Regions from separate parts of the Faecalibacterium sp. I3-3-33 genome, predicted to be linked through region 2. Evidence: predicted binding sites of a transcription regulator. Region 2 holds the regulator's gene; the other holds the start of a gene.
The links. The regulator NrdR, encoded in region 2, represses ribonucleotide reductase genes. The targets are predictions, from matches to a motif close to CACNANATNTNGTG.
Positions count from the first base shown of each region.

Region 1: nrdD (anaerobic ribonucleoside-triphosphate reductase) is a predicted target of NrdR. The motif match lies at 2,111-2,124, and genes of this name have one in related genera.

Region 1 is NZ_CP094469.1:2,706,617-2,722,888, reverse strand. It holds gene nrdD (anaerobic ribonucleoside-triphosphate reductase) at 1-1,971, opposite strand, end outside; rRNA gene MTP39_RS12740 (16S ribosomal RNA) at 2,934-4,444, shown strand; rRNA gene MTP39_RS12735 (23S ribosomal RNA) at 4,716-7,550, shown strand; rRNA gene rrf (5S ribosomal RNA) at 7,677-7,793, shown strand; gene MTP39_RS12725 (glycosyltransferase family 4 protein) at 8,016-9,176, shown strand; gene MTP39_RS12720 (phospholipase D-like domain-containing protein) at 9,227-10,843, opposite strand; gene udk (uridine kinase) at 11,035-11,664, shown strand; gene atpC (ATP synthase F1 subunit epsilon) at 12,267-12,665, opposite strand; gene atpD (F0F1 ATP synthase subunit beta) at 12,669-14,063, opposite strand; gene atpG (ATP synthase F1 subunit gamma) at 14,147-14,995, opposite strand; gene atpA (F0F1 ATP synthase subunit alpha) at 15,015-16,272, opposite strand, start outside.
Region 2 is NZ_CP094469.1:1,641,566-1,657,837, reverse strand. It holds gene rplS (50S ribosomal protein L19) at 61-402, shown strand; gene lepB (signal peptidase I) at 509-1,060, shown strand; gene ylqF (ribosome biogenesis GTPase YlqF) at 1,057-1,980, shown strand; gene MTP39_RS07925 (ribonuclease HII) at 1,977-2,624, shown strand; gene MTP39_RS07920 (YraN family protein) at 2,621-2,989, shown strand; gene thrC (threonine synthase) at 3,088-4,554, shown strand; gene MTP39_RS07910 (metallophosphoesterase) at 4,591-5,274, shown strand; gene tig (trigger factor) at 5,491-6,807, shown strand; gene clpP (ATP-dependent Clp endopeptidase proteolytic subunit ClpP) at 6,945-7,541, shown strand; gene clpX (ATP-dependent Clp protease ATP-binding subunit ClpX) at 7,578-8,900, shown strand; gene MTP39_RS07890 (aminotransferase class I/II-fold pyridoxal phosphate-dependent enzyme) at 9,127-10,407, shown strand; gene secF (protein translocase subunit SecF) at 10,590-12,923, shown strand; gene nrdR (transcriptional regulator NrdR) at 12,940-13,407, shown strand; gene MTP39_RS07875 (DUF4363 family protein) at 13,523-13,891, opposite strand; gene MTP39_RS07870 (DUF421 domain-containing protein) at 13,888-14,580, opposite strand; gene MTP39_RS07865 (spore germination protein) at 14,658-16,124, shown strand; gene MTP39_RS07860 (hypothetical protein) at 16,121-16,272, shown strand, end outside.

The DNA of each region.
Region 1 (16,272 bases), 1.1 Mb from region 2:
GGACTTGGTGTTCAACTCGGCGTACATGATGTTATCGTAGATGAACTGCAGCACGCTCATGACGGCTTCCAGATTATCCTGCATATTGGGCACTTCCACATAGCTGATGGCACCGCCCGGGGACAGGCGCTGGAAGTCGGCCTCGAATTTCAGCTTGGTAAAGGCGTCGATGGGCTCAGAGACATGGACGTGGTAGCTGTTGGTGATATAGTTCTTGTCCGTGATGCCCTCCACGATGCCAAAGCGTTTCTGCAGGCACTTGGCGAACTTGTAGGTGGTGGATTCCAGCGGGGTGCCGTAGAGGGAGTAGTCCATGTTCTCGGCTTTCTTCCACTCGTTGCACTTGTCGTTCATGTGCTGCATCACGCTCAGGGCAAAGGGCTTGGCACCGGCGTCGGTGTGGCTCTTGCCGGTCATATACTTCACGCACTCGTACAGGCCGGCATAACCCAGACTGATGGTGGAGTAGCCGCCGAACAGCAGCTTGTCGATCTTTTCACCCTTCTTCAGGCGTGCCAGCGCACCATACTGCCACAGGATGGGGGCAGCATCGCTGGGGGTGCCCAGCAGCCGCTGATGGCGTGCCTGCAAGGCGCGGTGGCACAGCGCCAGACGCTCGTCAAAAATCTTCCAGAACTTTTCAAAGTTACCGCCGGAGCTCAGGGCAACGTCCACCAGATTGATGGTGACCACGCCCTGATTGAAACGGCCATAGTACTTGGGCTTGCCGGTCTCGGGGTCCACATAGGGGGTCAGGAAGCTGCGGCAGCCCATGCAGGTGTAGCAGTGCCCCTCACCGTTTTTGTCTACCTTCAGCTCCAGCATCTTCTTTTCCGAGATGTAGTCCGGCACCATGCGCTTGGCGGTGCACTTTGCGGCCAGCTCGGTCAGGTAGTAGTAGGGAGTGCCGGGGCGGATGTTGTCCTCCTCCAGCACATAGATCAGCTTGGGGAAGGCGGGGGTGATCCACACACCGGCCTCGTTCTTCACGCCCTGATAGCGCTGCCGGATGGTCTCCTCAATGATGATGGCAAGGTCGGCCTTTTCCTGCGGGTTGCGGGCTTCGCCCAGATACATGAATACCGTAATGAAGGGCGCCTGACCGTTGGTGGTCATCAGGGTGACAACCTGATACTGGATGGTCTGCACGCCGCGGTTGATCTCGTTGCGCAGACGGCGCTCCACGATCTCCTTCTTGCGCTCGGCAGAGACGTCCAGCCCTTCCATCTCCAGCTCCACCTCAGCGGCAATCTTCTTGCGGGAGACGTCCACAAAGGGAGCCAGATGGGTCAGGCTGATGCTCTGGCCGCCGTACTGGTTGGAAGCTACCTGTGCAATGATCTGGGTGGCAATGTTGCAGGCGGTGGAGAAGCTGTGCGGCTTCTCAATATAGGTACCGGAAATAACGGTGCCGTTCTGCAGCATATCTTCCAAGTTCACCAGATCACAGTTGTGCATGTGCTGGGCAAAGTAGTCGGAATCGTGGAAGTGGATCAGACCCTCCTGATGTGCCTTTACGATCTCCGGGTCCAGCAGCAGGCGGGCGGTCAGATCCTTGGAGATCTCGCCGGCCATATAGTCGCGCTGCACGCTGTTGACGGTGGGGTTCTTGTTGGCGTTCTCCTGCTTGACCTCTTCGTTCTGGCACTCGATCAGGCTCAGGATGCGCTCGTCGGTGGTGTTGGTCTGGCGCTTCAGGCTCTGGACGTAGCGGTAGGTGATATAGTGGCGTGCTACATCGTGCGCCTGAATGTCCATCAGCTGGTTCTCCACCAGATCCTGTACTTCTTCCACGCTGACCGCGCGGTTGAGCTGCTGGCACTGGTCGGTAACGGCTGCGGCAATCTGGGTGATCTGCTCCCGGCTCAGACGAGCCTGACCGCCCACAGAATCGCTGGCTTTGGTAACGGCGGTGATGATCTTGGTAATATCAAAAGGAACTTCTGCACCGTTTCGTTTGATGATCTTCATCGGTTCTCCTCCTTCTATATAGGCGCATTGTGAACGGGTACCTCTTATCATAAGAGATACCCGTCTGCGCACAACGATATCCAACAAACTGAATGTAGCTCTATTTTATCATTATCTAGTGGCAAGTCAAGCAAAATACCACTATATTTTGCGTTTTGTAGCAATCGCCAAAAATAGCAGATATTTTTCGGGACAAAATTTTGCACGGAAACTCTTGACAGCGCAGTGCGCTTTCCGGTGGGTAATATCAGCCGCCGTCTATACCTGTCTGGGTTTCACGCTGCCTATATAATGTAATAATATAGGGCTGAATCCTCTCAGGCGCTGCGCGCCAGCTTCCCCGAAAGGGGGAGCTTTTATGCATCTTCCGGTTAGTGCCAATAAAGCTCCCCCCGAGAGGACGGATTTCCCCCGGCCGGGGGAAAATGTCACCGCAGGTGACAAAAGGGGGAATCAGGCATCGCGCAGCGATGCCTGAGAGGGTTCTTTGAGGTTGGAGTTTTGCCCCCAAACCCCCACCGCAAAGAATTTGGAAAAAAGATGTCAAAAAGTGTTGACAAGTGCCCCGGGGTGTGGTATTATACTTGAGCGCCAAGCGCTGAGACAAAAGAATGACTTCTGAAGCCTCAGCAGGAAGCCCTTGAAAAGAACCAATAGACGCTGAAAAACACCAGTTGACACTGAGATGTGCGAAGCGCTCCAAGTTCAGAAAAGTTCAAAAGCTTCTCAAAAAAGTGCTTGACAAAAAACTGCTTCTGTGGTAAAATAATCAAGTCGTCAGCCGCAAGGCTGCGGCGCACAGGACCTTGAAAATTGAACAATATCGAAAGAACTTGTAACAGAACCTATTTTCGTGTTGGAAAAACACGGTAAACAATTCCAAACAAAAGTAATTCACACAGGACGCAAGCGATTGCGTGCTGAGCGAAACAAGATTTAACACTTTTAAGTGATAAATATCATTTATAAAGAGTTTGATCCTGGCTCAGGACGAACGCTGGCGGCGCGCCTAACACATGCAAGTCGAACGAGCGAGAGAGAGCTTGCTTTCTCGAGCGAGTGGCGAACGGGTGAGTAACGCGTGAGGAACCTGCCTCAAAGAGGGGGACAACAGTTGGAAACGACTGCTAATACCGCATAAGCCCACAGGTCGGCATCGACCAGAGGGAAAAGGAGCGATCCGCTTTGAGATGGCCTCGCGTCCGATTAGCTAGTTGGTGAGGTAATGGCCCACCAAGGCGACGATCGGTAGCCGGACTGAGAGGTTGAACGGCCACATTGGGACTGAGACACGGCCCAGACTCCTACGGGAGGCAGCAGTGGGGAATATTGCACAATGGGGGAAACCCTGATGCAGCGACGCCGCGTGGAGGAAGAAGGTCTTCGGATTGTAAACTCCTGTTGTTGAGGAAGATAATGACGGTACTCAACAAGGAAGTGACGGCTAACTACGTGCCAGCAGCCGCGGTAAAACGTAGGTCACAAGCGTTGTCCGGAATTACTGGGTGTAAAGGGAGCGCAGGCGGGAAGACAAGTTGGAAGTGAAATCCATGGGCTCAACCCATGAACTGCTTTCAAAACTGTTTTTCTTGAGTAGTGCAGAGGTAGGCGGAATTCCCGGTGTAGCGGTGGAATGCGTAGATATCGGGAGGAACACCAGTGGCGAAGGCGGCCTACTGGGCACCAACTGACGCTGAGGCTCGAAAGTGTGGGTAGCAAACAGGATTAGATACCCTGGTAGTCCACACTGTAAACGATGATTACTAGGTGTTGGAGGATTGACCCCTTCAGTGCCGCAGTTAACACAATAAGTAATCCACCTGGGGAGTACGACCGCAAGGTTGAAACTCAAAGGAATTGACGGGGGCCCGCACAAGCAGTGGAGTATGTGGTTTAATTCGACGCAACGCGAAGAACCTTACCAAGTCTTGACATCCTGCGACGGTTCTGGAAACAGAACTTTCCTTCGGGACGCAGAGACAGGTGGTGCATGGTTGTCGTCAGCTCGTGTCGTGAGATGTTGGGTTAAGTCCCGCAACGAGCGCAACCCTTATGGTCAGTTACTACGCAAGAGGACTCTGGCCAGACTGCCGTTGACAAAACGGAGGAAGGTGGGGATGACGTCAAATCATCATGCCCTTTATGACTTGGGCTACACACGTACTACAATGGCGTTAAACAAAGAGAAGCAAGACCGCGAGGTGGAGCAAAACTCAGAAACAACGTCCCAGTTCGGACTGCAGGCTGCAACTCGCCTGCACGAAGTCGGAATTGCTAGTAATCGCAGATCAGCATGCTGCGGTGAATACGTTCCCGGGCCTTGTACACACCGCCCGTCACACCATGAGAGCCGGGGGGACCCGAAGTCGGTAGTCTAACCGCAAGGAGGACGCCGCCGAAGGTAAAACTGGTGATTGGGGTGAAGTCGTAACAAGGTAGCCGTAGGAGAACCTGCGGCTGGATCACCTCCTTTCTAAGGAGTCAGGCAATGACAGAGCATCTAAGATGGTCAGTCATTGGAACAGGTGATAAGTTAAAAGTTTAAGTAGATATTGTTCGATTTTGAGGGCCCTGAAAAGGACACTCAAAGACGTACCTTGAAAACTGAATAATAACTGCGAAACAAAGATTATAGTAAGTTCTTTTTTAAGAAATATTACAATTTCAAAAGGAAGGGTAACAATAATCTTCGTTGGCAAGAGAGAATCAAGAGGATACCAAATGTTCTTAAAGAACGTTTGAAAGGTCAAGCGAACAAGGGCGCAGGGCGAATGCCTTGGCACTGGGAGCCGATGAAAGACGTGATAAGCTGCGATAAGCTTCGGGGAGCTGCAAATAAGCATTGATCCGGAGATTTCTGAATGAGGAAACTCACCTGGGTTCATACTCAGGTACGTTATACTGAACTTAAAAATAGGTATATCGAGGGAACCGCCTGAACTGAAACATCTAAGTAGGGCGAGGAAGAGACATCAAACGAGATTCCGTAAGTAGTGGCGAGCGAACGCGGAAGAGGGCAAACCGGAAGTAGAAATACTTCCGGGGTACGGACCGCATTTAGGACTTGAGTTGTTAACCGAACGGCATGGGAAGGCCGGTCAGAGAGTGTGAGAACCACGTAGGTGAAAACGACAAGAGCTGAGCGAGTTCCAGAGTACGGCCAGACACGTGAAACCTGGTCGGAATATGGGGGGACCACCCTCCAACCCTAAATACTACCCAGTGACCGATAGCGTATAGTACTGTGAAGGAAAGGTGAAAAGCACCCCGGGAGGGGAGTGAAAAAGAACCTGAAACCCTGTGCCTACAAGCACCTAGAGCACGTCAATGTGTGATAGGGTACTTTTTGTAGAACGGTCCGGCGAGCGATTGTATGCAGCAAGGTTAAGGACTTAAGGTCTGGAGCCGAAGCGAAAGCGAGTTTGAAAAGGGCGTTAAGTTGCATACAATGGGCCCGAAACCGGGTGACCTACCCATGGTCAGGTTGAAGTGGAAGTAAAATTCCATGGAGGACCGAACCGACCTCCGTTGAAAAGGCGGCGGATGAACTGTGGGTAGCGGAGAAATTCCAATCGAACCCGGAGATAGCTGGTTCTCCCCGAAATAGTTTTAGGACTAGCCTCAAGTTAGATACCTGGAGGTAAAGCACTGAATAGCCTAGCGGCCGAGAGGTTAGCGAAGCTTATCAAACTCAGAATGCCAGAGTATTGATGCTTGGGAGTCAGACAGTGTCAGATAAATGTCATTGTCAAAAGGGAAACAGCCCAGATCTACAGCTAAGGTCCCAAAGTCAGGTTAAGTGGAAAACGATGTGAAGATACGTAGACAACCAGGATGTTGGCTCAGAAGCAGCCACACATTCAAAGAGTGCGTAATAGCTCACTGGTCGAGCGTCTTTGCGCGGAGAATTTAACGGGGCTAAACCTGACACCGAAGCTTAGGCAATGCAGCAATGTATTGGGTAGGGGAGCGTTGTATACGCGGTGAAACAGTAGCGCAAGCGGCTGTGGAGTGTATAGAAGTGAGAATGCCGGAATGAGTAGCGCGAATGCAGTGAGAATCTGCATGGCCGAAAGCCTCAGGTTTCTGGAGGAAGGTTCGTCCGCTCCAGGTTAGTCGGGAGCTAAGGTGAGGCCTAACGGCGTAGCCGATGCACAGACGGTAGAGATTCCGTCACCACCAAAAGAGTTAAACACAGGGACACATTTGAAGTCTCGGAGCCGGGTGTTGGTTCCGGTAGCGATCGAGGGAAATTAGTACCGAAGTCCGGGATGGAAGATGGCGAGAAAAGCTGTGTGTATTTCTGCGGTGCCCGTACCGCAAACCGACACAGGTAGGTAGGAAGAAGATTCTAAGGCCAACGGGAGAAGGGTTGTTAAGGAACTCGGCAAATTGACCCCGTAACTTCGGGAGAAGGGGTGCTCTAGCGATAGAGCCGCAGAGAATCGGCCCAAGCAACTGTTTACCAAAAACACAGGTTTGTGCTAAATCGAAAGATGACGTATACGAGCTGACGCCTGCCCGGTGCTGGAAGGTTAAGAGGAGATGTGCAAGCATTGAATCGAAGCCCCAGTGAACGGCGGCCGTAACTATAACGGTCCTAAGGTAGCGAAATTCCTTGTCAGGTAAGTTCTGACCCGCATGAAAGGCGTAATGATTTGGGCACTGTCTCGACAGCCCGCCCGGCGAAATTGTAGTACCGGTGAAGATGCCGGTTACCCGCGACAAGACGGAAAGACCCCATGGAGCTTTACTGTAGCCTAATATTGGGTTTCGATGTTGCATGCACAGGATAGATGGGACACTGGGAAGCAAGTGCTTTGGCATTTGTGGAGTGGCCGTTGGGATACCATCCTTGCGATATTGGAATTCTAACCTGCGCCTTTGAATCAAGGCGGGGGACATTGTTAGGTGGGCAGTTTGACTGGGGCGGTCGCCTCCTAAAGAGTAACGGAGGCGTTCAAAGGTTCGCTCAGCTTGAACGGAAATCAAGCAAAAGAGTGCAAACGCAGAAGCGAGCCTAACTGCGAGACTGACGGGTCGAGCAGTAACGAAAGTTGGAGTTAGTGATCCGGTGGTATGTGAGTGGAAATGCCATCGCTCAACGGATAAAAGTTACCCTGGGGATAACAGGCTGATCTCCCCCAAGAGTCCACATCGACGGGGAGGTTTGGCACCTCGATGTCGGCTCATCGCATCCTGGGGCTGTATTCGGTCCCAAGGGTTTGGCTGTTCGCCAATTAAAGCGGTACGCGAGCTGGGTTCAGAACGTCGTGAGACAGTTCGGTCCCTATCTGTCGTGGGCGCAGGATATTTGATGGGAGCTGTTCCTAGTACGAGAGGACCGGAGCGGACGTACCTCTGGCGCACCAGTTGTTCTGCCAAGGGCATAGCTGGGCAACTATGTACGGATCGGATAAACGCTGAAAGCATCTAAGCGTGAAGCCGACCCAAAGATAAGATATCCCATTGTTTCAAACAAGTAAGACCCCTTGAAGACTACAAGGTTGATAGGCACGATGTGTAAGTGGAGCGATCCATTCAGCAAGCGTGTACTAATAGGTCGAGGGCTTGACCACAATTCGCTTGAGACTTTTAAGTCAACGAAAAAATGTTAGCAGTGATTATTCAGTTTTGAAGGCACGTCCTTCTAAGAAATACTGGACAGAGACACAGAAATGTGTTATACTGATTCAGTCAAATTGGTCGGTGTCGATGACGGTAAGGTTCCACCTGTTCCCATTCCGAACACAGAAGTTAAGCTTACTTGTGCCGAAGATAGTTAGCTGGAAACGGCTTGTGAAAATAGGTAGTCGCCGACTTAGAAAAAAGCGCTTCAGGAATTTCCTGAAGCGTTTTTTAGTGTGTAAAAGATGAAATTTCTACAAATAGAGCAAGATATAACTGAAAATTCACATTTTATTAAAATATTTCATGGAAATTAGTTGCGGCTAAGTGATGCTTATGTTACAATAATGATATATTAGTGTGATGGAAACTGGATTTGACGGGGATGTATTACAAAACGGAAGGAAGTAGTTACGGTGAAGGTGGCGATGATCGGGCACAAGGATTTTCCTAGTCGCTCGGGCGGTGTGGAGGTCATGGTTGGCGGGCTGGCCAGAAGTCTGGTGGAACGCGGCTATGACGTGACTGTGTATAACCGCGGCTTGGAAAAGCACCATAATGTGTACGATGTGGACGGCGTTCACGCACGGCGGGTGTTTACCCTGCAAAAGCCTGCATTGAATGCCACGATCTACTCTTTTCTGGCAACCTTTGATGCGCTGTTCCGGGGTTTTGATGTGATCCATTACCACGCCATCGGCCCCAGTGTACCGCTGCTGATCGCCAAACTGTTCGGCAAGCGCACCGTATGTACGGTGCACGGTTTGAACTGGAAAGTGGACAAATGGCGCGGCTTTGCTAGCCGTTATATGAAGCTGGGAGAGCGGATCGCTGCAAAATATGCGGATGATCTGGTGGTGCTTTCGGAGACGGAGTGGAACTATTTTTTGCAGAAATATGGCCGCGCGTCTATTCTGATCCCCAATGCCATCCGCTTTTATGAAAGGCATGCTTGCAGTCTGATCCGGGAAAAATACGGGCTGGAGAGGGGAGAGTACATCCTGTATGTGGGGCGTATCTCGCCAGAAAAAGGCACGCTGGATCTGGTGGAGGGCTACCGCAAGGCCAAGACAGGGAAAAAGCTTGTACTGGTCGGCCCGCTGGACGACAGCGAATATTGCAAGACCGTACAGCAGCAGGCACAGAATGACCCTAATATCATCATGACCGACTATTTGGTGGGTGACCTGCTGAAGGAGCTTTACAGCAACTGCGGGCTGTTCGTTCTGCCCAGCCACACCGAGGGACTTTCCCTGTCGTTGCTGGAGGCGATGTCCATCGGTGCACGGTGTCTGGTGAGCGATATCCCCGAGAATACGGTCGTGACCGACATTTACGGCGCGGCCTTCAAACCGGAGGATACGGACGACCTTGCCCGGGCGCTGGAGCGGGAATGCGCACAGGAGTACCCGGACGCAATGCGGCAGCAGCAGATCGAGTACGTCCATACAAATTTTGAGTACGATGTGATGTTAGACCGTTACGAGGAGGCCTATCATCATGTGGTGGGCGACCCGCTGAAGGCGATGCCCTCCACCCTGAAAAAAAAGAAAGTGCCGGCAGGCGCAAAAGCATAAGCCAAGAACGCCCCGGAAACGTTTGACAGCGTTTCCGGGGCGTTTTTCGTTTAGATCAGCGGGGCGATGAACTTGAGCATCATACCCACCAGATGCAGCAGCTTTTTGCCCTGCCAGACGCTCTGGCGGGTGGGCTCTACCGTGCGGCACTGTGCCAGTGTATCCTGAAAATCAGCCTCAATACGAGGCAGACAGTCCACACCGCGCATCCAGACCGCGTTTTCAAAGTGGTGGTACAGGCTGCGGTAGTCCAGATTGATAGTGCCTACAACCGCCTCTTGCCCGTCCATGATCATCACCTTGGCGTGGGTGAAGCCGGGGGCCCACTCGCTGATCTTCACACCGGAGGACAGCAGCGGCAGGTAATGGGTCTTAGCCAGCGCATAAGCAAACCACTTGTCCGGCTTGCCGGGTAAAATCAGGTGCACATCTACGCCGCGCTCTGCGGCAAAGCGCAGGGCAGTCTCCAGCTCGCCGTCCAGAATAAGATAGGGCGTGATGATATGTACGCTGTGCCGGGCGCGGTTGAGCAGGTCGATGTAGACCATCTCACCCACGCGCTCGCCGTCCAGCGGGCAGTCCCCGTAGGGGATGACAAAGCCGTTGGCCTGCGTTTCCGGGATGGGGCGGGTAAGGAACTGGGCGAACTCCGGCTCCCGCTGGATGCTCCACATCTGCAAAAACAGGGCGGTCATGGTGCGCACGCCCTCGCCCTCCAGCATGACGGCGGCGTCCTTCCAGCGGCCATATTTTTCAACGTGGTTGATGTACTCATCGGCCAGATTCACGCCGCCGGTAAAGCCCACACGACCATCCACGACAAGGATCTTGCGGTGGTCGCGGTAGTTGTAGTGGGTGGAAACAAAGGGCGTGACCGGCGCAAACACCTTGCAGCGGATGCCCAGCGCTTCCAGCCGTCTGGGGTAGTCCCGGGGCAGGGTGGAGAACTCGCAGGTGCCGTCATACATCACCCGCACATCCACGCCCTGTGCGGCCTTGCGTGCCAGAATTTCCAGAATGCGCCCCCACATCAACCCTTCGTCAATGATGAAGTATTCCAGAAAAATGTATTGGGTGGCGCTTTCCAGCTGGGGCAGCAGTGCGGCAAACTTGGCTTCTCCGCTGGGGAAATAGGTCACCTGCGTGTTTTCGTACACCGGGAAGCCGCCGCCCCGTCCGCGCAGATACTGCGCCAGAGAGGCCGCGCCGGGGCAGTCTGCGTCCAGCGCCTTGTCGGCCTTTTTGGGCTGCGGCAGCTGGCTGCGGGTCTGCCCTTCCAGCTCCATCAGGCGCTTTTTGAGCACCCGGTGGCCCACATCCTCCTTGGTGTACCAGAACAGCAGCACGCCCAGCACAGGAGCCAGCGCCGTGACAACCAGCCACGGGATGCGCACACTGTTGTTCATGTCCTGATTGAGCAGGTAGACCATCATGGCCGCCGTGACCAGCAAGGTGCCGCCCAAGTAGTGGGGCAGCAGGCCGCTGAACCAGCGCATCAGGCTGAACAGCGCCCCAAATTGTAGCACCAGCAGCACCAGCACCAGCCCGAAGCGGCTGAAGATGGCGTGGATAAGCCCTTTCTGGCTTTTGCGGAGCAGGCGGATGCCGCCGTCCTCAAAGACCCGGACCTTGCTTCTCATGGTGTGCTGCAATGTTTCTTTTGACATTTTGACCGTCCTTTTTTGTGAATGTGTCGGCGGGTGGTCTGCAAGCCCTGTCCAAATGACACATTTTGTGCTATGATAAAAGGGAAGAACTGCTGCCGGGCGGCAGCAGAGCAGATACAAATTTATTATAATCCATTCCCGCCGGTTTTTCCACAGAAACCGGCAGATTTTGTGCAGAAGGAGTTTGCATTATGAACAACCTGATCATTGGCATCGCGGGCGGCTCTGGCAGCGGCAAGACCACCCTTGCACTGCGGCTGAAGGAGCGCTTTGGGGAGGACGAGGTGCGGCTGATCTCCCACGACAGCTACTACAAGCGCCACGATGAGCTGCCCTTTGATGAGCGCTGCAAGCTGAATTACGACCACCCGGACGCCTTCGACAACGCCCTGCTCATCTACCATTTGCAGGAGCTGAAGGCCGGCCGTGCCATCGACTGCCCGGTGTACGATTATTCCAACCACAACCGCAGCAACGAGGTGCAGCACATCGAGCCCGCCCCGGTGCTGATCGTGGAGGGAATTCTGCCCTTTGTAGAGCCGGAGCTGTGCGCCCTGTTCGACTACAAGATCTTTGTGGACACGGACGCGGACGAGCGCATCCTGCGGCGCATTCTGCGGGACGTAAAGGAGCGCGGGCGCAGCTTGGACAGCGTGATCGATCAGTACCTTACCACGGTCAAGCCGATGCACGAGGCCTTTGTAGAGCCCAGCAAGCGCAACGCGGACATCATTGTGCCCAACGGCGGCGAGAACAGCACCGCCGTGGAGATGCTTGCGCACCACATCCGCACCCTGATCGAGCGGGCGAACCGGGGATAAGACGATTTGGAATGGCTTCCGCTGGGAGGATTTCTGCTTGCCAAGGGCTGTTCTCTTTTGACACCAAAAGAGAACCAGAAAAGTGCGTGCTCCGCAGGGAAAGTTACTGCTTGGCGCAAGCGAGCAAAGATGCTCCGCTGGGCCAGAGGCAGGGAGGGGTGTTCCGAGTCCCCCCTCCCTACCTCTGGACTCCACCCACCCCGCAACGGGCCAAGGGCTGCTCGCCCTTGACAATCCTAAAGAAGAAGTCGAAGCACAAAAAAGCTAGCGCTGCGCCAGTCGGCGCTATCGCTTTAACGCTTTTTTCGCTTCTCCATTTATAGCCCCTCAGTCGCTACGCGACAGCTCCCCCAGGGGAGCAAGCGCTCTCCCGCAGCGCCGCGCTTTCGCAGAAAGCGGCGCTGCAAATGCAGTTTGCCGCCACGACTCCTCCTGTGAAAATAGCGTTTGGAGCGCTCCGCAGAGCGCGACAAACGCGAAATTTAAAATATTTTTTCCGCTGATTATGCGCAGAGCGAAGCGGAGCGCATTCCCAATCGTCCATCACAAAACAAAAGGCACCCACAGCCATCCGGCTGCGGGTGCCTTTTTGCATACAGGGTTTAACGGACAGAGGTACGCACCAGCGCGCGCTTGAGGCGCGCCTGTGCCAGCTCGTACTCACGGTCGTTCAGGTTCTTGCGGGAAAGGATCTCCTCGGCGCGCTTTTTGGAAGCTTCTGCACGCGCCTGATCGATGTCCTCCGCCCATTCCCAAGTGGTAGCCACCAGACGCACGTCCCCGTCCAGCACGCTGAGCAGGCCGCCCATGCAGGCTGCACGGCGGCGCTGACCGTCGGCATCCACAATGTGCGCCTCGCCCATGCCCAGTGCCGTGCAGTAATCGCCGTGCTTTGCCAGAATGGCGATATCGCCGTCAATGGCGCGGCAGACGATGCGCTCGGCCTGACCTTCAAAGGCGCAGCCGTCCGGCGTGACCACCGTCAGATGAAAGGTCGTCATGGCTTACCCCTTCTTCGCTTTTGCGAACACGTCGTCGATGGTGCCCGCGAACAGGAATGCGCTCTCGGGCAGCTCGTCGCACTCGCCGCTCAGGATCATCTTGAAGCCCCGCAGGGTCTCCTTCAGCGGCACATACTGGCCGGGCATACCGGTGAACTGCTCTGCCACATGGAAGCTCTGGCTCAGGAAGCGCTGCACCTTGCGGGCGCGGCTGACGGTACGCTTGTCCTCCTCGCTCAGCTCGTCCATGCCCATGATAGCGATGATGTCCTGCAGCTCCTTGTAGCGCTGCAGCACCTTCTGGACGGCGCGGGCGATCTCGTAGTGCTCCTGACCCACGACCTCCGGGCTGAGGATGCGGCTGGTGGAGTCCAGCGGGTCCACAGCGGGGTAGATGCCCTGCGATGCAATGTCACGGCTCAGCACCGTGGTAGCATCCAGATGGGTAAAGGTGGTGGCAGGGGCGGGGTCGGTCAGGTCGTCGGCGGGCACGTAGACGGCCTGCACCGAGGTGATAGAGCCCTTGCGGGTGGAGGTGATGCGCTCCTGCAGGGCACCCATCTCGGTAGCCAGCGTGGGCTGGTAACCAACGGCAGAGGGCATACGGCCCAGCAGTGCGGATACCTCGGAACCGGCCTGCGTGAAGCGGAAGATGTTATCGATGAACAGCAGCACGTCCTGATTCTTCACATCGCGGAAGTACTCCGCCATGGTCAGGCCGGACAGTGCCACGCGCATACGGGCTCCCGGGGGCTCGTTCATCTGGCCGTAGACCAGCGCGGTCTTGTTGATAACGCCGCTCTCGGTCATTTCGCCGTACAGGTCGTTGCCCTCACGGGTGCGCTCGCCGACGCCGGTAAATACCGAGTAACCGTTGTGCTCGGTGGCGATGTTATAGATCAGCTCCTGGATCAGGACGGTCTTGCCGACACCGGCACCGCCGAACAGGCCGATCTTACCGCCCTTGGCGTAAGGGCAGATCAGATCCACGACCTTGATGCCGGTCTCAAGGATCTCGGTGGTGGACTGCTGCTCCTCGTAGCTGGGAGCGGGACGGTGGATGGGCCAGTAGGCATCCGGGGTGGGGGCGGGCTTGTTATCCACCGGCTCGCCCAGCAGGTTGAACACGCGCCCCAGACACTGGTCGCCTACGGGCACCTTGATGGACTCGCCGGTGTCCACGGCATCTGTGCCGCGCACCAGACCATCGGTGCTGCTCATGGCAATGCAGCGTGCCACATTGTCGCCGGTCAGCTGAGCGACCTCCACCACCAGCTTCTGGCCGTGGTTGTCGATCTCAATGGCGTTGAGCAGCTCCGGCAGCTCGCCATCCTTGAACTGGATGTCCAGCACCGGGCCAATGACCTGGATCACCTTGCCGATATGTTTTTCGGACATAGGCTACAACTCCTTCTTGATAGGTTTTTCCGCTCAAGCTCCCCCTTCGGGGGAGCTGCCGCCGTCAGGCGGCTGAGAGGGTTTTAGTTCTCCGCACCGGCCACGATCTCGGTGATCTCCTGCGTGATGGCAGCCTGACGGGCACGGTTATAATACAGGTTGAGATGGTCGATCATCTCACCGGCGTTCTTGGTGGCAGCGTCCATGGCGGTGCGGCGGGCAGCCAGCTCGCTGGCTACGCTCTCGCACACGGCACCGTAGACGACACCGGCCACATACTCCGGGATGATCGCGCTGAATACTTCCTCGCTGCTGGGCTTATACAAGATCTGACTGCGGCGCGCCTCGGCCTTCTGCTGCTCGGTGGGTTCCATGGCCAGCGGCAGCACCTCGATGGAAACTGCCGTCTGGGTCATCATGGAATCGAACCGGGTGTAGCAGAGCTTTACGGCGTCAAACTCGCCCTTGCGGTACCCTTCGGTGATCTGGCGCGCCAGCTGGAAGCACTGTCCCACCGATACATCGGCGGCCAGCAGCACCTCCTGCGTGAACAGTTCGGCTTCGTGGTGGACAAAATATTCTGCCGAGCGCTTGCCGATGGGCAGCACCTCCACGTTGCCGCTTTCCTGTGCGGCCAGCTTGAGCACGTTGGCGTTGTAACCGCCGGCAAGGCCGCGGTCACCGGCAATGACCACCAGCAGCGTGCGCTTGATCTCGCTGCGGCGCAGGTAGGGGTTGCGGGCCCGGGGGTCCGCTGCCGCGATCTCGGTCAGGGTCTTGTACAGCGTTTCAAAATAGGGTCGGCTGTGCTCGACCCGCTCCTTGGCACGGCGCATTTTGGAGGAAGCCACCAGCTCCATGGCCTTGGTGATCTGCATGGTGCTCTCTACGCTTTTGATGCGCAGCTTGATGTCCTTCATGGAACCAGCCATGCGTTACGCCTCCTTCCCTTTAATGCGCCTTGACAAAGCTTTCGGTATACCGGGTCAGCACGGCTTTGAGCTGCTCCTCGGTGTCCTTATCCAGATTGCCGGTGGTGCGGATGGTGTCCATCACGGCAGCCCCGGCGGCATCGTTGTCCAGATACTCGTACAGGCTCTTCTCGTACTCTGCCACATCCGGCACCTTGACGTTGACAAGGTAGTCATGGATGGTGGCGTACAGGATGGCGACCTGCTTTTCCACAGGTACGGGCGCGGAGCGGTTCTGCTTGAGCACCTCCACGATGCGCTCGCCCTGTGCCAGACGTGCCTTGGTGTCGGCGTCCAGATCAGAGCCGAACTGTGCAAAGGACTGCAGCTCGCGGTACTGGGAGTAGATCAGCTTCAGGGTGCCTGCCACCTTCTTCATGGCCTTGATCTGAGCGTTGCCGCCGACACGGGACACCGAAATACCGGGGTTGACTGCCGGCATAACGCCGGAGTGGAACAGCTCGGTCTCCAGGAAGATCTGACCATCGGTGATGGAGATGACGTTGGTGGGGATGTAGGCGGAAACATCGCCCGCCTGCGTCTCGATGATAGGCAGAGCCGTCAGGCTGCCGCCGCCCAGCTCGTTGGAAAGCTTGGCAGCGCGCTCCAGCAGACGGGAGTGCAGATAGAAAACATCGCCGGGGTAAGCCTCGCGTCCCGGGGGACGGCGGATTAGCAGCGACAGGGCACGGTAAGCCACAGCGTGCTTGGAAAGGTCATCGTAGATGATGAGGACGTGCTTGCCCTGCTGCATGAAGTATTCGCCCATGGCGCAGCCGGAGTAGGGGGCGATATACTGCAGGGGAGACAGCTCGGAGGCGGTAGCGGACACCACGATGGTGTAGCCCATGGCACCGGCTTCGGTCAGGCTCTGCACAAGGTTTGCCACGGTAGAGCGCTTCTGACCGATGGCAACGTAAATGCAGATAACGTCCTTGCCCTTCTGGTTGATGATGGTATCGGAAGCGATGGTGGTCTTGCCGGTCTGGCGGTCACCGATGATCAGCTCGCGCTGGCCACGTCCGATGGGGATCATGGAGTCGATAGCCTTGATACCGGTCTGCAGCGGTTCCTTGACGGGCTGGCGCTCGATGATGCCGGGCGCGCGGCTCTCGATGGCGCGGTATTCGGTGGTCTCAATGGGGCCTGCGCCGTCGATGGGCTGACCCAGTGCGTTGACCACGCGGCCGATCATGGCATCGCCCACCGGCACGGAGACTACCTTGCCGGTGCGCTTG
Region 2 (16,272 bases):
GGCGGTCCTCTGACGGCTATGCCGTGCATGAACGTCTAAAAACAAATGGAGGATTCAAAAATGGACGCATTGAAGATTATTTCTGAAGGCAGCATCAAGGCTGAAAAGCCTCAGTTCAACGTTGGCGATACCGTCCGCGTTGATGTTCGTATCAAGGACGGCGACCGTGAGCGCATTCAGGCCTTCGAGGGCACTGTTATCGCTAAGAAGCACGGCGGCGTTGCAGAGACCTTCACCGTTCGCCGCGTGGCTTACGGTGTCGGCATCGAGCGTGTCTTCCCCGTCAACAGCCCCTTCGTTGAGAAGGTCACTGTTGTCCGCAAGGGCAAGGTTCGCCGCGCAAAGCTGTTCTATCTGCGTGGCCGTACGGGCAAGGCTGCCAAGGTCAAGAGCGATATTTGATCATCCCCGATTTGAAACCGGGAGAAAAGGGACAACTTGTTGTCCCTTTTTTCTTTTTCAAAGCCCGGGTGTATGGATAAAAGGATGAAAGGCTGGTGGCAAAGCTATGGAAAAACAGCAGCAGTCTGCCCCCGCAGTGCGCGGGCAGGGCATACTGGAATGGTACGAAGCGCTCATCTCCGCAGCGCTGGTGCTGGTACTGATCTTTTCGTTTTTCTTCCGTATCATTCAGGTGGATGGGCGCTCTATGGTGCCTACCCTGACCCACGGCGATAAGCTCATCGTCTGGGCGGCGGGCTACACCCCCCAGCGGGGCGATGTGGTCATTGTGGACAGCTACACCGTTTATGGCAAGCCGCTGGTCAAGCGGATCATCGCCAAGGGCGGCGACACCATCAGCATCGACTACGACGCCGGTACAGTCACGGTGAACGGCGAGCTTTTGCAGGAGGACTACATTGCAGCGCCTACGTATCTGGGCTACGATGTGCAGTTCCCGTTCACGGTGCCGGAGGGCACCCTGTTTGTGATGGGGGACAACCGCAACGAATCGCTGGACAGCCGCTCCTCCTATGTCGGCTGCATTGACGAGCGTGATATTCTGGGCAAGGTGCTGCTGTGCTTTATGCCCTTTACAGATTTTGGGGTGGTAAAATGAACGAAATGGATACCCGGTTTGCAAACCAGTACAATATTCAGTGGTTCCCGGGCCACATGACCAAGACCCTGCGCATGATGGAGCAGGAGATCCAGCACGTTGATGCCAGCCTTGTGCTGCTGGACGCGCGCATCCCGCTTTCCAGCCTGAACCCGGAGATCGAGCGCATTACCGACCGCAAGCCCAAGCTCTATGCGCTGAACAAGGCTGACCTTGCCGACCCGGCTGTGACCGAGGAGTGGATCCGCTACTTCCACGCCGCAGATGCGGGCTGCGTGGCCATCAGCGCCAAGCAGAAGGGCGGCGCAAACGCCGTGAAGGTGGCTATTGAAAAGGAGCTTTCCGGTCTGCTGGAGCGCCGCCAGAACCGCGGCATGGGCGGTGCCAAAACGCAGGTGATGCTGTGCGGCATCCCCAACGTGGGAAAATCCACCTTTATCAACACCTTTGCAGGCTCTGCCCGCGCCAAGGCGGCAGACCGCCCCGGCGTGACCAAGGGCAAGCAGTGGGTCAGCACCGAAAAGTTCGATCTGCTGGATATGCCCGGCGTGCTGTGGAAAAAGTTCGATTCCAAGACCATCGCCTCCAACTTGGCCTTCATCGGCTCCATCAAGGACGATATTCTGGATGTGGAAGAGCTGGCCATGAACCTGTTGGACGAGGTGCGCCGCAACTATCCCGACCTTGTGGCACAGCGCTACAAGCTGGATGCCGAAACGCTGGCACTGCCGCCCTATGAGCTGCTGGAAGCCATCGGCCGCAAGCGCGGTCTGCTGGTGCGCGGCGGCGAGGTGAACACCGAGCGCTGCGCCATCATGCTGGTGGACGAGTTCCGCGCCTGCAAGTGGGGACGTATCTCTCTGGAACGCCCGCCGCAGCGGGATGATCTGGCCGACTTTGCCGGGGAGGACGAGGAATGAAGCGCCGCTCGGATGAGGAGATCTCCGCTCCGCTGTACGCCTTTGACGCCGAGGTGCGCAGTCAGTACGGCTGCTTTGCTGGTGTAGACGAGGCCGGGCGCGGCCCGCTTTGCGGCCCTGTGTGCGTAGCGGCCTGTATTCTGGACCCGGAAAACCCGGTGTACGGCATCAACGACTCCAAAAAGCTGACTGAGAAAAAGCGCGAGGCGCTGTTCGATGAGATCTGCGAAAAAGCGCTGGCCTACCGCATCATCTTTGTGGGGCCGGAGGTCATCGACCGGGAAAACATTCTGAACGCTACCATGGGCGGGATGCAGCAGGCGGTGGAAGAGCTGGACATCGTGCCCAATCTGGTGCTGGTAGACGGCAACCGCACCCCCGCAGGCTTGCAGATCCCGGCACAGCCGGTGGTCAAGGGCGATGCCACCAGCGCCAGCATCGGCGCGGCCTCGGTGCTGGCCAAGGTCAGCCGAGACCGCTATATGCTGGAGCTGGATAAGCAGTACCCGCAGTATCAGCTGGCAAAGCACAAGGGCTACCCCACAAAGCTGCACTACGAGCTGATCGCGCAGTACGGCATCCAGCCGTTCTACCGCCGCAGCTTTCTTAAAAAGCAGGGCTACTGGCCGGAGAGCGGCAAATGAACCGCGCCGAGACCGGCCGCAGGGGAGAAGCTGCCGCTGCCCGCTGGTATCAGAAGCAGGGCGCGCAGCTGCTGGCGCATAACTATCATACCCGCATGGGAGAGCTGGATCTTGTGCTGCGGGAGCCGGACGGCACCATTGTCATCTGCGAGGTAAAGACCCGCAGCCAAGGGATGCTGCAACGCCCCGCTGCCGCCGTAGACCCAGCCAAGCAGCACCGGCTGATCTGCGCTGCACAAGGGTATTTGCAGCAGACCGGCCAAAGCGAAGAACCGGTGCGTTTTGACGTTGCAGAGGTAGTTCCTCTTGACAGCGGGCGCTGGATGGTACATATTATAAAGGGTGCCTTTCTCTGCGAGACCTAAGGCAGAAACCGTGGCACCGGTGGGAAGTATGCGGCAAAACGAGGGTTTTGCCGTAAAACCGGGAACGTGCCCGGCACGTTCCGTGGCGAAAAGGAGCGATGACCATGCAGTTTTTCAGTACCAGAGATCAGAACCGCGAAGTAACTTCTTCTCAGGCAATTGCACAGGGACTGTCCGATGAGGGCGGTCTGTTTGTGCCGGAAAGTTTTCCGCAGGTGGATGTAAAAGCCTTGTGCGGGCTGGATTACCCCGCGCTGGCAGCCGCCGTTGTGCGGGAGTACCTGACCGATTACGACCCTGCGTTCCTGACCGAAGCCACCCGCAGCACCTATGGCGCTGCTTTCGGCGGCAAGGCTGGCTATCTTGCCCCGGTGGAAGGGGACACCTATGCCTTGGAGCTGTGGCACGGCCCTACCTGTGCCTTTAAAGATTACGCCCTGCAGCTGATGCCCAAGCTGCTGGTGGAGGCCAAAAAGAATCTGGGCCGCACTGAAAAGACTCTGATCCTTGTGGCTACCAGCGGCGACACCGGCAAGGCTGCGCTGGACGGCTACCATGATATCCCCGGTGTGGAGATCGCTGTGTTCTATCCCACCGGCGGCACCAGCGAGATCCAGCGTTTGCAGATGGCAACGCAGGAGGGCGCTAACGTTGCTGTGTACGCCGTGCGCGGCAACTTTGACGATGCCCAGACCGGCGTAAAGAAGGTGTTCGGCGATAAGGCCATCGCCGCCGAACTGGAAAAGCGGAACATCCGTCTTTCCAGTGCCAACTCCATCAACTGGGGCCGCCTTGTGCCGCAGATCGTCTACTACTTTGCCGCCTACGCTCAGCTGCTCAAGGCCGGTAAGATCACCTTCGGCGACGAGGTGGATTTCTGCGTGCCCACCGGCAACTTCGGCGATATCCTCGCCGGTTATTACGCAAAGCAGATGGGTCTGCCCGTGGGCAAGCTGGTCTGCGCCTCCAACGAGAACAATGTGCTGACTGACTTCCTCACCACCGGTACCTACACCGCAAAGCGGGAGTTCTTCAAGACCACTTCTCCCAGCATGGATATTCTGGTGTCCTCCAATCTGGAGCGCCTGCTGTACCATGTGACCGGCAGCGATGCCGAGGTGGCGGGCTTTATGCAGCAGCTGGCTGCCACCGGCAGTTACACCGTCCGTCCCGAGACGCTGGCAGCGATTCAGGAGAATTTCTCCTGCGGCTGGAGCAGCGAGGACGAGGTAGCAGGGGAGATCCGTTCCCGCTACGAAAAGGACGGCTACCTGTGCGATACCCACACCGCCGTGGCCTTCCATGTGGCTGCACAGAAAAAGCGGCAGGGCGTGCCCATGGTTGTGCTTTCCACCGCATCGCCCTTCAAGTTCCCCCGCAGTGTGCTGAGCGCACTGGGCAAAACCGCCCCGGAAAACGATTTTGAAGCCATGCAGCAGCTGGAGGCTGCCACCGGCCACGCCGCACCGGCAAGCCTTGCCGCTCTGCGCAGCAAGCCGGAGCGCTTTGATACGGTCATTGCCCCGGCACAGATCGCTGAGGTGGCGCTGGGCTATCAGGCGTAAGCTTCTGCGGACAGACAGAACAGGAGTAAACAGACTATGGCACTTTTTGTGCTTGGCGACCCCCATCTTTCTCTGGGCGCATCCAAGCCGATGGATATCTTCCCCGGCTGGAACGATTATGTGGACAGGCTGGAGAAAAACTGGCGCAAGCTCATCACCCCGCAGGATACCATCGTGCTGGCGGGGGATATCAGCTGGGCTATGCGCCTGACCGATACCCGTAAGGACTTTGCCTTTTTGCAGCAGCTGCCCGGGCAGAAGATCATCATGAAGGGCAACCACGATTACTGGTGGTCCACCGCCAACAAGATGAACGCCTACCTCAAGACCGAGGGCTTTGACACCCTGCACATCCTGCACAACAATTCTTACAGCGTGGAGGGGTACGCCATCTGCGGCACCCGCGGCTGGCTGTTCGATGTGGGGGAGCCCCACGACGAAAAGGTGATGAACCGGGAGATCGGCCGTCTGCGCATGAGCTTGCAGGCTGCGGAGCCCGGGCTGGAAAAGCTGGTGTTCCTGCACTACCCGCCGGTCTACACCGGCACCAGCGCCCCGGAGATCGTAGCCACCCTGAAGGAGTACGGCATCAAGACCTGCTTCTATGGGCATCTGCACGGCAACGCCATCCGGTTTGCCGTGCAGGGCGAGGTGGACGGCATCCGGTACAAGCTGGTAAGTGCCGACGGCCTGCGTTTCTGCCCCTACCGCATCAATTAACGGCGGGATAAAAGGGCAAAAACGACAAAATTTAAAAATTTGGTATGGCAATTGTGTCCAGAGCGTGCTATAATAAGTTTTGACGCGATTGTTGCACCCAATTGAGCGCGCGCGTCCCCGCATTCCGTGTGCATACAGCAAGGACGTGGTGCGCGGTTGCCCCGGGCAAAAACTTCCTGCCCTGAGCAATAGAATATTTGAGTGGAGGATAAACAAATGAATCTCATCAAGTGTGAAAAGCTCGAGAAGAGCATGGCAGAACTGCAGTTCTCCATCGATGCAGAGGCTTTCAAGAAGGCTGTTGCCGATGTTTTCAAAAAAGAGGGCAAGAAGTACCCTGTGCAGGGCTTCCGCAAGGGCAAGGCTCCCAAGGCTCTGATCGAGAAGATGTACGGCGCAGACGTCTTTACCTACGACGCCATCAACGAGCTGTTCCCGGAGGCTTTCGAGGCTGCCGCTAAGGAAGCCGGTGTGGAGCCCGTGGGCCGTCCCGAGGTCACCGTGGATTCTGCCAGCGAGGCAGAGGGCGCTACCCTGACCGTTAAGGTCGCCGTGAAGCCCGAGGTCAAGGTCGGCAGCTACAACGGTCTGACCGTGGAAAAGACTGTCCATACTGTTACCGATGAGGCTGTGGACGCTGAGCTGAAGCGTGTGCAGGAGCGCAACGCCCGTGAGCTGACCCGTGAGGGCGCTGCTCAGAATGGCGATATCGCTGATATCGACTTCGAGGGCTTTGTGGACGGTGTTGCATTCGAGGGCGGCAAGGCTGAGCACTACAACCTGACTCTGGGCAGCGGCAGCTTCATCCCCGGCTTTGAGGAGCAGGTCGTTGGCCACTCCGCCGGTGAGGAGTTCGACGTGAATGTCACCTTCCCCACCGAGTATCAGGCTGCTGAGCTGGCTGGCAAGGCTGCTGTCTTTAAGATCAAGCTGCACGAGGTCAAGTACAAGGAGCTGCCCGCTCTGGATGACGAGCTGGCAAAGGACTGCTCCGAGTACGACACTCTGGACGAGTTCAAGGCTTCCATCCGCAAGAACAACCAGGAGCAGCTGGACAAGCAGGATGATCTGGCTGTCGAGAATGCTCTGGTCGATCAGGTCATCGAGAGCATGGAGGGCGAGATCCCTCAGGCAATGTACGATGTCCGCATGGACGAGATGGTCAACGACTTTGCTTTCCGTGTGGAGCAGCAGGGTCTGCGTCTGGAGGACTACCTGAAGTATATGGGTCAGTCCATGGAACAGTTCCGCGCCGCTTTCATGCCGCAGGCTGAGAAGCAGGTCAAGATCGGTCTGGCTCTGGAGGCTGTTGCCGCTGCTGAGCACATCGAGGCTTCCGAGGACGAGATCAATGCCGAGATCAAGCGCATTGCTGACCAGTACAAGATGGAAGAGGACAAGGTTCGTGAGCTGATCAACCTCGAGGATCTGAAGCAGGATCTGGCTCGCACCAAGGCCATCGACTTCATCAAGAGCCACGCTAACATCGTGGAAAAGCCCGCAGAGGCTGAGAAGGCTGCTGACGCTGAGTAATCAGTGCCGGGCCCTGTAAAGCGCCGCAGGCGTTTTATCAAAGGTTGTTAAAATTGACCGGTACGGCTGAACTTTACAGGGGACCCGTATCGGTCAATTTTGCCAATAAACTTAAACCATTTCAGGAGGCGAACTTTATGAGTTTTGTTCCTTACGTTGTCGAGCAGTCGGCGCACGGAGAGCGTTCTTACGATATTTTCTCTCGTCTGCTGAACGATCGCATCATCGTGCTGAGCGAGGATGTCAACGATACCACCGCAAGCCTTGTGGTGGCGCAGCTGCTGTATCTGGAAGGGCAGGACCCGGATAAGGACATCAGCCTGTATATCAACAGCCCCGGCGGTTCCATCAGTGCCGGTATGGCCATCCACGACACCATGCAGTATATCAAGTGCGACGTTTCCACCATCTGCATGGGCATGGCTGCCTCTATGGGTGCATTCCTGCTGGCAAGCGGCACCAAGGGCAAGCGCTTTGCGCTGCCCAATGCCGAGATCATGATCCACCAGCCGCTGATCGGCGGTCAGGGCGGCGGCCTTTCCGGCCAGACCACGGATATCAAGATCCATGCCGAGCACATGGTCTATATCCGCGATAAGATGAACCGGATGCTCAGCGAGTACACCGGCCAGCCGCTGGAAAAGATCCAGCAGGACACCGAGCGCGACAACTACCTTACCGCGCAGCAGGCAAAGGAATACGGCCTGATCGATGAGGTCATTGCCCACCGGTAAACCGCTATAATCTATCCAGGATAAGGAAAAACAGCTATGGCAAATAACAATTCCGGCAAAAACGATAAGGATCTGATTTGCAGCTTTTGCGGCAAACATCAGGACGAGGTTGAGCGCATGATCATTGGCCCCGGGGTCAATATCTGCAGCGAGTGCATCGGCCTGTGCCGCGATCTGCTCTCTGACAAGCCGGATCAGCCCAAAAGTGCCCGTCCGGGACGCGGCAGCGCAAGCCGCGCCCATGTCCAGCCCGCTGCCGCAGATCTGGATATCAACATCATGACCCCGGCCGAGATCAAGGAAGGTCTGGATCAGTATGTCATCGGTCAGGACGAGGCAAAGCGTGTGCTGTCCGTTTCGGTCTACAACCACTATAAGCGCATCCTCAGCGGCAAGGGCGGCGATGTGGAGCTGCAAAAGTCCAACGTGCTGCTGCTTGGTCCCTCCGGCGTGGGCAAGACCCTGCTGGCGCAGACACTGGCCAAGATGCTGGGCGTGCCCTTCGCCATTGCGGATGCCACCACCCTTACCGAGGCCGGTTATGTGGGTGAGGACGTGGAGAACATTCTGCTCAAGCTGATCCAGGCGGCAGATTTTGATGTGCAGAAGGCACAGATCGGCATCATCTACATTGATGAGATCGACAAGATCACCCGCAAGAGCGAAAACCCCTCCATCACCCGCGACGTGGGCGGCGAGGGCGTACAGCAGGCACTGCTGAAGATCTTGGAGGGCACTGTCAGCAACGTGCCGCCGCAGGGCGGGCGCAAGCATCCGCAGCAGGAGTTCATCCAGATCGACACCACCAACATCCTGTTCATCTGCGGCGGTGCCTTTGACGGTCTGGACAAGTATATCCTGCGCCGCACCGATAAGTCCGCGCTGGGCTTCGGCAGTGCGCTGAAGGATAACTCCACCGAGGCCGAGCGCGCTCTGCTGCGCAAGGTAGAGCCCCACGATCTGGTCAAGTTCGGCCTGATCCCGGAGCTGATCGGCCGTCTGCCGGTCATCACCGTGCTGGACGATCTGGACGAGGATGCACTGGTGCGCGTGCTCAAGGAGCCCCGCAACAGTCTGGTCAAGCAGTATAAAGAGCTGCTGGGCATGGATAACGTGGAGCTTACCTTCACGGACGAAGCCCTGCACGCCATTGCCCGCAAGACCATCGAGCGCAAGACCGGTGCCCGCGGTCTGCGCAGCGTGATGGAAAGCATCCTGCTGCCTATCATGTACGAGGTGCCCAGCGATGCCACCATCATCCGCGTGACCGTGGACGAGGACACCGTGGAGGGCGGCGAGGCACATCTGGAATACGGCGCTGTGCGCAAACGCTATAAAAATCAGGCCACTCTCAGCTGACGGCATCGCCGCACAGCAGGGGAGTGTACCCGCTTGCAAGGCCCTGTTTCAAAAGCTTTTTGCTTTTGACAGGGCTTTTTGCTTTCAAATTCTTGTTTCTGACAGGAAAATGTACTATAATAGTAAAGTATGGATCGTGCGGCGTGTGTTCTCTGGCAGGGGCATACCGCAAAAGACGAGCCATAGAATTGGGTAATAGGAAGTACTATAAAGGAGTGTGTATTCAATGGCAAATTATCACGAGATGGATCGCGCTGCGCTGACCGCTGAAAAGGCAGCGCTGGAACAGGCTTATAAAGAGTTTCAGGCAAAGGGTCTGAAGCTGAACATGGCACGCGGCAAGCCCGGCCCCCACCAGATGGATCTGGCAATGGACCTGCTGAAGATGACCGACTACACCACGGATGCAGGCACCGATGCCCGCAACTACGGTGAGCTGGAGGGCCTGCACGAAGCACGCGCTCTGTTTGCAGATGTGTTCGGCGTAAAGCCCAACGAGGTGTTCGTGGGCGGCAACTCCAGCCTGCAGCTGATGTACAACCTCATCAACATCGGCTATGTGTTCGGCTTCCCGGAGTCTCCCTGTCCTTGGTCTCAGGTGGAAAAGCGCAAGTTCCTCTGCCCGGTGCCCGGCTATGACCGTCACTTTGCCATTACCGAGGAGTTCGGCTTTGAGCTCATCAGCGTGCCCATGACCCCCAACGGCCCCGATATGGACGTTGTGGAAAAGCTGGTGGCTGAGGACGATACCATCAAGGGTATCTGGTGCGTGCCGCAGTACTCCAACCCCGATGGCTACACTTACAGTGATGAGACCATCGAGCGCTTTGCCAAGATGAAGACCGCCGCCCCGGATTTCAAGATCTTCTGGGATGAGGCCTACATCGTCCATCACCTGACCGAGGAGATCATCGAGACCCCCGTGCTGCTGAACGTGAGCAAGAAGTATGGCACGCAGGATCGCGTGTTCATGTTCACTTCTACCAGCAAGATCACCTTCCCGGGTGCCGGTGTTTCTGCCATTGCATGCAGTGACAACAGCATGAAGTATATGTGCAAACGCTTCTCGGTGATGATCATCAGCTACGACAAGATGAACCAGCTGCGCCACGTCCGCTTCCTGAAGAACAAGGAGGGCGTTCTGGCACACATGGCAAAGCATCGCCGCCGTCTGGTGCCCTGCTTCGATGCCGTCAAGACCGCCTTTGCCGCCAACCTCACCCCCTGCGGCGATATTGCCCACTGGACCAACCCTAAGGGCGGCTACTTCATCAGCCTGTATGTCATGCCCGGTTGCGCAAAGCGCGTGGCGGAACTGTGCAAGAATGCAGGTCTGGTGCTGACTGGCGCAGGCTCTGCTTATCCGTACCACAAGGATCCGCAGGATTCCCATCTGCGCATCGCTCCCACTTATCCCAGTCTGGACGAGGTGGAGACCGCTTCCGAGCTGCTGTGCGTCTGTGTGCGTCTGGCTGTTGTGGAAAAGCTGCTGGCTGACATGGCCTAAGGCGTGAAATAATTTGTATATTCTCCTCTGCGGGGCTCTTTGCAGGGCTGGCAGGGGAGTTTTATCACAGAAAGGTCGGCACGACGGCTGCTCTGTGAGGAGAGGAACCGTCGGCAAAACTTGCGGTTCACAACAAAAACGGCTGCGGCTGCACAGCCGCCGCTTTTGGAGGTTCCCGACTTATGAAAACAAAAGGCAAAGCATGGCAGCTGGTCGTTACCGCGCTGCTGATCGTTGTGTTTGTCTACACCGCCTTTTTTGGCGTGGCGGCAAAATACGGCGATGTGACCACCACCTACATCAAGGGTGCAAAGGATATCCGCTTTGGTGTGGATATCAAGGGCGGCGTCAACGTCACCTTTGTGCCCTCGGATGGCTACGATGCCACGGACGAGCAGCTGGATGCCGCCCGTCTGGTCATTGAGAACCGTCTGGTCGCGTTGAACGTGACCGACTACGAGCTGTATGTGGATAACAACTCCGACAGCCTGATTTTGGAGTTTCCGTGGCAGTCCGGCGAGACGGATTTTGACCCTGAGTCTGCCATTCAGGAGATCGGCACCACCGCCTACCTGACCTTCCGCGAGGGAGCCAGCAAGGACGGCGAGCTGATCCTTGACGGCTCCATGGTCGAAAGCGCTTCGGCGCAGTACGGCGCTGTGAGCAACGGCGGCAGTTCCGAGTATTACGTTGCCCTCAAGTTTACCACCGAGGGTGCCAAGGCCTTTGGCGATGCCACCACCAAGCTGGCCGCCGACAAGGGTAGCATCAGCATCTGGCTGGACGACGAGAACGTGAGCACCGCTACCGTCAACACCGCTATCACCGACGGACAGGCCATCATCACCAGTTCGGCCTCCAATCCCTTTACGCAGGATGCCGTGGTCAAGATGGCGCGCCAGATCAACTCCGGTGCACTGCCCTTTGCTCTGAGCGTGGACAGCTACTCCACCGTGAGCCCCAGTCTGGGCGAAAACAGCCTTGGTGCCATGGTGCTGGCAGGCCTGATCGCTTTTGCCCTCATCGTGGTGTTCATGACGGTGCTGTATCGTCTGCCGGGCTTTCTGGCCTGCATCGCGCTGGCCGGTCAGGTGGCGGCTACGCTGGCCTTTGTGTCCGGCTACTTCCCGGTGTTTGAAAGCTTTACCCTGACCCTGCCCGGCATCGCAGGTATCATTCTGGCCATCGGCATGGGCGTGGATGCCAACGTCATCACCGCCGAGCGCATCAAGGAGGAGCTGAAAAACGGCAAATCGCTGGATGGCGCACTGAAGAGCGGCTTTGCCCGCGGCCTGACCCCCATCATTGACGGCAATGTGACCATCGTCATCGTGGCCATCGTGCTCATGGGTGCCTTCGGCCCCTCGGATGGCCTGTTTGCCAAGGCACTGCACTTTGTGTTCTTCGCCTTCGGCCCCTCTACCGCAGGCACTATCTATGCCTTCGGCTATACGCTGCTCACCGGCGTGCTGCTGAACTTCGTGTTTGGCGTGTTCGCTACCCGTGTCATGATTCGCGGCGCAGCTGCCATCAAGGCACTGCGCAACCCGTGGCTCTACGGCGCTGCAAAGCCCGGGCAGGAAAAGGCTGAAAAGAAGCCGGTGGATTTCGTATCCCTGCGCAAAAAGTTCCTGACCTTCTCTGCCTGCTTGATGGCGGTCATTCTGCTGTGCGCCGCAGTGTTCGGCGTGCATCTGGATACCGAGTTCACCGGCGGTGCCATGATCACTCTGTCCTACGAGGGCAGTTTTGATCAGTCCGCTGTGCAAAAGACCGCTGCTGCGGCGCTGGAAAACACCGGTCTGACCTTGCAGACCGGTGAGAACGTGGCCACCGGCGACCAGACCCTGAAAATCTCCATGCCCGGCACCGAGACCGTGACCACCGAGCAGGTGGAGAACCTGCTGGATTCCCTGAACGAGAACTACCCGGACAACCAGTTTGCCCAGCTGTCCCTGAGCAACGTCAGCGCAGCCATGGGCACCAAGTTCCTGCAGAAGAGCCTGGTGGCTGTGGTGTTTGCACTGGTGCTCATTCTGCTGTATATCGCCCTGCGCTTCAAGAACATCGGCGGTCTGACCGGCGGTATGATGGCAGTGCTGGCGCTGGTCAACGACCTGATGGTGGTGTTCGGCACCTTTGTGCTGCTGCGCACCGCACTGGACGGCAACTTTATCGCCGCCATGCTGACTATTCTCGGCTACTCCATCAACGATACCGTTGTGGTGTACGACCGTATCCGCGAGAATCGCACCCTTATGGGCAAAAAGGGCAGCTTTGAGGAACTGGTCAACCTGTCGGTCAACCAGTCTGCCCGCCGTACCCTGATTACCACCATCACCACTGTGATGGCACTGGGCGTGATGTGCATCGTGGCAAAGCTCTATGGTCTGGACAGCATCTTCACCTTTGCGTTCCCGTTGATGATGGGTATGATCAGCGGTGTGTACACCTCTCTGTGCGTTTCCACTTCGGCTTGGGTGCTGTGGAGCGAGCGCAGCAAAAAGAAAAACTGAGGCGGAGGAACAAACGATGAAGTGCCCTTATTGCGGTGCGGAGGAATCCAAGGTGATCGACTCCCGCCCCACGGAAGATAACGAGCGCATCCGCCGCCGCCGCGAGTGCCTGAACTGCCACATGCGCTTTACCACCTACGAGGTGGTGGAAACAGTGCCGCTGGTGGTCATCAAAAAGGATAACTCCCGCGAACCCTTTGACCGGCAGAAGCTGTTCAACGCCATGCTGCGCGCCTGCGCCAAGCGCCCTGTCAGCTACGAAACGCTGGAGCGCGCCGTCAGCAGCATCGAGCAGTCCCTGTTCAGCTCCTACGACCGCGAGATCCCCAGTGTGCGCATCGGCGAGCTGACCATGCAGGAACTGAAAAAGATCGACGAGGTGGCCTATATCCGCTTTGCTTCGGTCTACCGCCAGTTTGCGGATGTGGAAAGCTTCCTTGACGAACTGAAAAAGCTTGTGGGCGACCGTAAGGAAAATCAGTAAACTGTAATTTAAGACCGAGAGATGCTTTTGGACGTCTCTCGGTCTGTTTTTATTGTAAAAAATCGCTTGTCGCGGCCCGCAGGACGCGACAAGCGTGAAATATAATTTGCGCCGCTTACACCAGCCGCCGGGCAAGCCATTCCAGCCGCTCCACCTCCACTTGTGCGCGGCGCAGTTCGCCCAGTGCGTCCTCGGTGGCTTGCTGCTCAAGGTATCCGTCTGCCGCCCGCAGTGCAGCTTCCAGTTCCGTGTAATCGGCAGTGCGCAGCAGATGGCTCATAGTTTCCCGCATGGTGTCGCACAACTCTGCGCCCTCGGCAAGCGCCTGCCGCGCAATGGGAAAGTCCTTTTGCCGTACAGCCTCGAGGGCGCAGTCCAAGTCGGCTGAGATATCCTGCGCAAAGCCCTGCACCCGTCCGCTGCTGTAAAGGGATACCCCCAGCAGTGCGGCTACGATCAGGATACACGCATAGATCCGTTTCATTGTTTTCCTCCCGGCTGACGGCCTTCCTTTTTCAGCAGAAAATAGTCCTCGGTCTCGTTGCCGATGAGCAGCAGGATCTCCTGCGGCAGAACGGTGTTTGCCGTGGCGGTGCGCTCCAGCCACGCACGGTCCTTGCCGCACCAGCGCAGATTATCCTCCAACACCTGCCCGTCCAGCACAAAGGGGATGGTAGCCTGTGTTTGTTGCACCTTCAGTTGCAAGTCGGACAGGGTAGCCGCTTCCTGCTCCGGGCGCAGCGCTGCCGACAGCGTGCCGTTCGTTTCGATTACGGCGTAGGACACCCTGCGCGGGTCAAAGATATCCTTGCCGCGCAGTGCCTCCATCAGGTCGGCGGTGGTCAACCGCAGCATCCGCAAAGCATTCTGGTCGATCTTTCCGTCCAGAATGACCGTTTTGGGACGCCCGGAGAGAAAATTGAAAAACTTCTGGCTGCGGAAGCTCACCACTGAACCCAGCAGTTCCAGCGCCGCAATGAGAAACAGAGGAATCAGGCTGGCGGTGATGGGCACATCCTCGGATTCAATGGAGATGGACGCCAGATTGGAGATCAGGATGGTGGATACCAGCTCCTCCGGCTGCAATTCTCCCAGCTGACGCTTGCCCATCAGCCGCATGGCAAACAAAACGCAGAGATACAGGATAATGGTGCGGCAAAGCAGCAGTTTCATGCACAAACCCTCCCGGTGCGGTGTGCGCGGCGTATTCCGCTGCGGCAAAGCGGGCATACTGCACACACAAAGGAGTGATGGATGTGCAGTTGCTTTCGCAAAGCCTTGCGGAAAACCTGTCCGCGCTTGATGCTAGGTTTGGCAAATCGGCAGATTATTATGCGAAGAAGATCGTTTTGTACGGTTGCCCGGGGTGCATCGTAATGTTTGACGGTATGGCAAGCTTGGATTCGCTCTGGGAGCTGTTGCTGGACGCCGCCGGGCGGCAGTCTGCTTCTGTCCGGTTTACTGGTACGCAAACCTATGCGCATATCCTGCATGGCTCGGCGTTTCCGGCCGAAAGCACCCCAGTGCAGGATATGCCGCAGCTGATAGCGCGTTTGACCGCCGGCATGGCGGTGCTGCTCTTGGATGGGTGCAGCAGCGGCATTGCCTTCTCAGTGCAGGGGCTCAAGTTCCGCTCGGTGGAAGAGCCCTCCGGCGAAGGCAATCTGCGCGGCAGCAGGGAAGGCTTCACCGACCTGCTGCGGGTAAATCTGAGCCTTCTGCGCCGTCTTGTCCGCACTGACACCCTTGTGCAGGAGGCCGCGCAGGCGCACACCTGCTGTAATACGGAGTACGCCCTTTGCTACTGCAAGGACCGTGCCGACCCCGCTATGGTGCGCCGGGTGCGTGCCATTTTGCAAAGTGCAAGGCCGGAGCTGCTGCTGGATTCCAGCTATTTTGTGCCGTGGCTGCTGCCCGGCAAGGCGCGGCTGTTCACCCCGGTGCACTACACCGAGCGCCCGGCGGTCGCCGCCGCGAAGCTCTGTGAGGGCAAGCTGGTAATTTTGGTCAACGGCAGCCCCTCGGCGCTGGTGCTGCCCGCACTGTTCAGCGAGCAATTCGAGTGTCTGGATGATTACGCTTCCACGGCGGTATTTTCCTCTTTTTTGCGGGTGCTGAAGTATTTTTCTTTCTACCTTACGGTGTTCTTACCGGGGGTCTTTGTGTGTGTGGCGGTGTATCTGCCGGAGCTGTTGCCCCCGCAGCTGCTGTATAAGATCGAAGCCGCCGAAAAGGCTACTCCGCTGCCCCTTTTTGCCGAGATGCTGCTGGTGATCCTGATCTTAGAGATCATCCGGGAAGCCGGACTGCGGATGCCGCAGTCACTGGGACACTCGGTCAGTCTGGTGTCGGCGCTCATCATCGGCGATGCCGCCATTGCCACTGGGCTCATGAGCACCCCGGTCATTTTTGTGGCCAGTATTACCGCCATTGCAGTCTTTGTCACCCCGGCTCTGTACGAGCCTGCCACTCTGCTGCGCATCGGCACGGTGCTGCTGGCGGGGCTTGCCGGGCCGGTAGGGCTGGCAGTGGCGTTTTTCGGCTTTCTGCTCAGCATCGTCAGCACCGAAGCACTGGGCGTGCCATACCTTGCGCCGCACCCGTTCCCGCAGCAGCCACTTTCCGAGGACGGCGTTCTGCGCCGCAACTACCGGCAGCTGTCCCGGCAGGGGTTCAATATCTGGCAAAAGCGGGAGAGGAGGAAACGGCAGTCATGAAGCAGCAAGCAGAACATTTTACCCCGGCGGCGCTGACGCTGAGTATAGTCACAGCAGCACTGGCAGACGGCATCCCGCAAAGCGTCCCGGCGCGTCGGGCGCTGTGGCTGGGCGCAGTCAGCACAGTGTGTCTGTGTGTCCTTTCTGC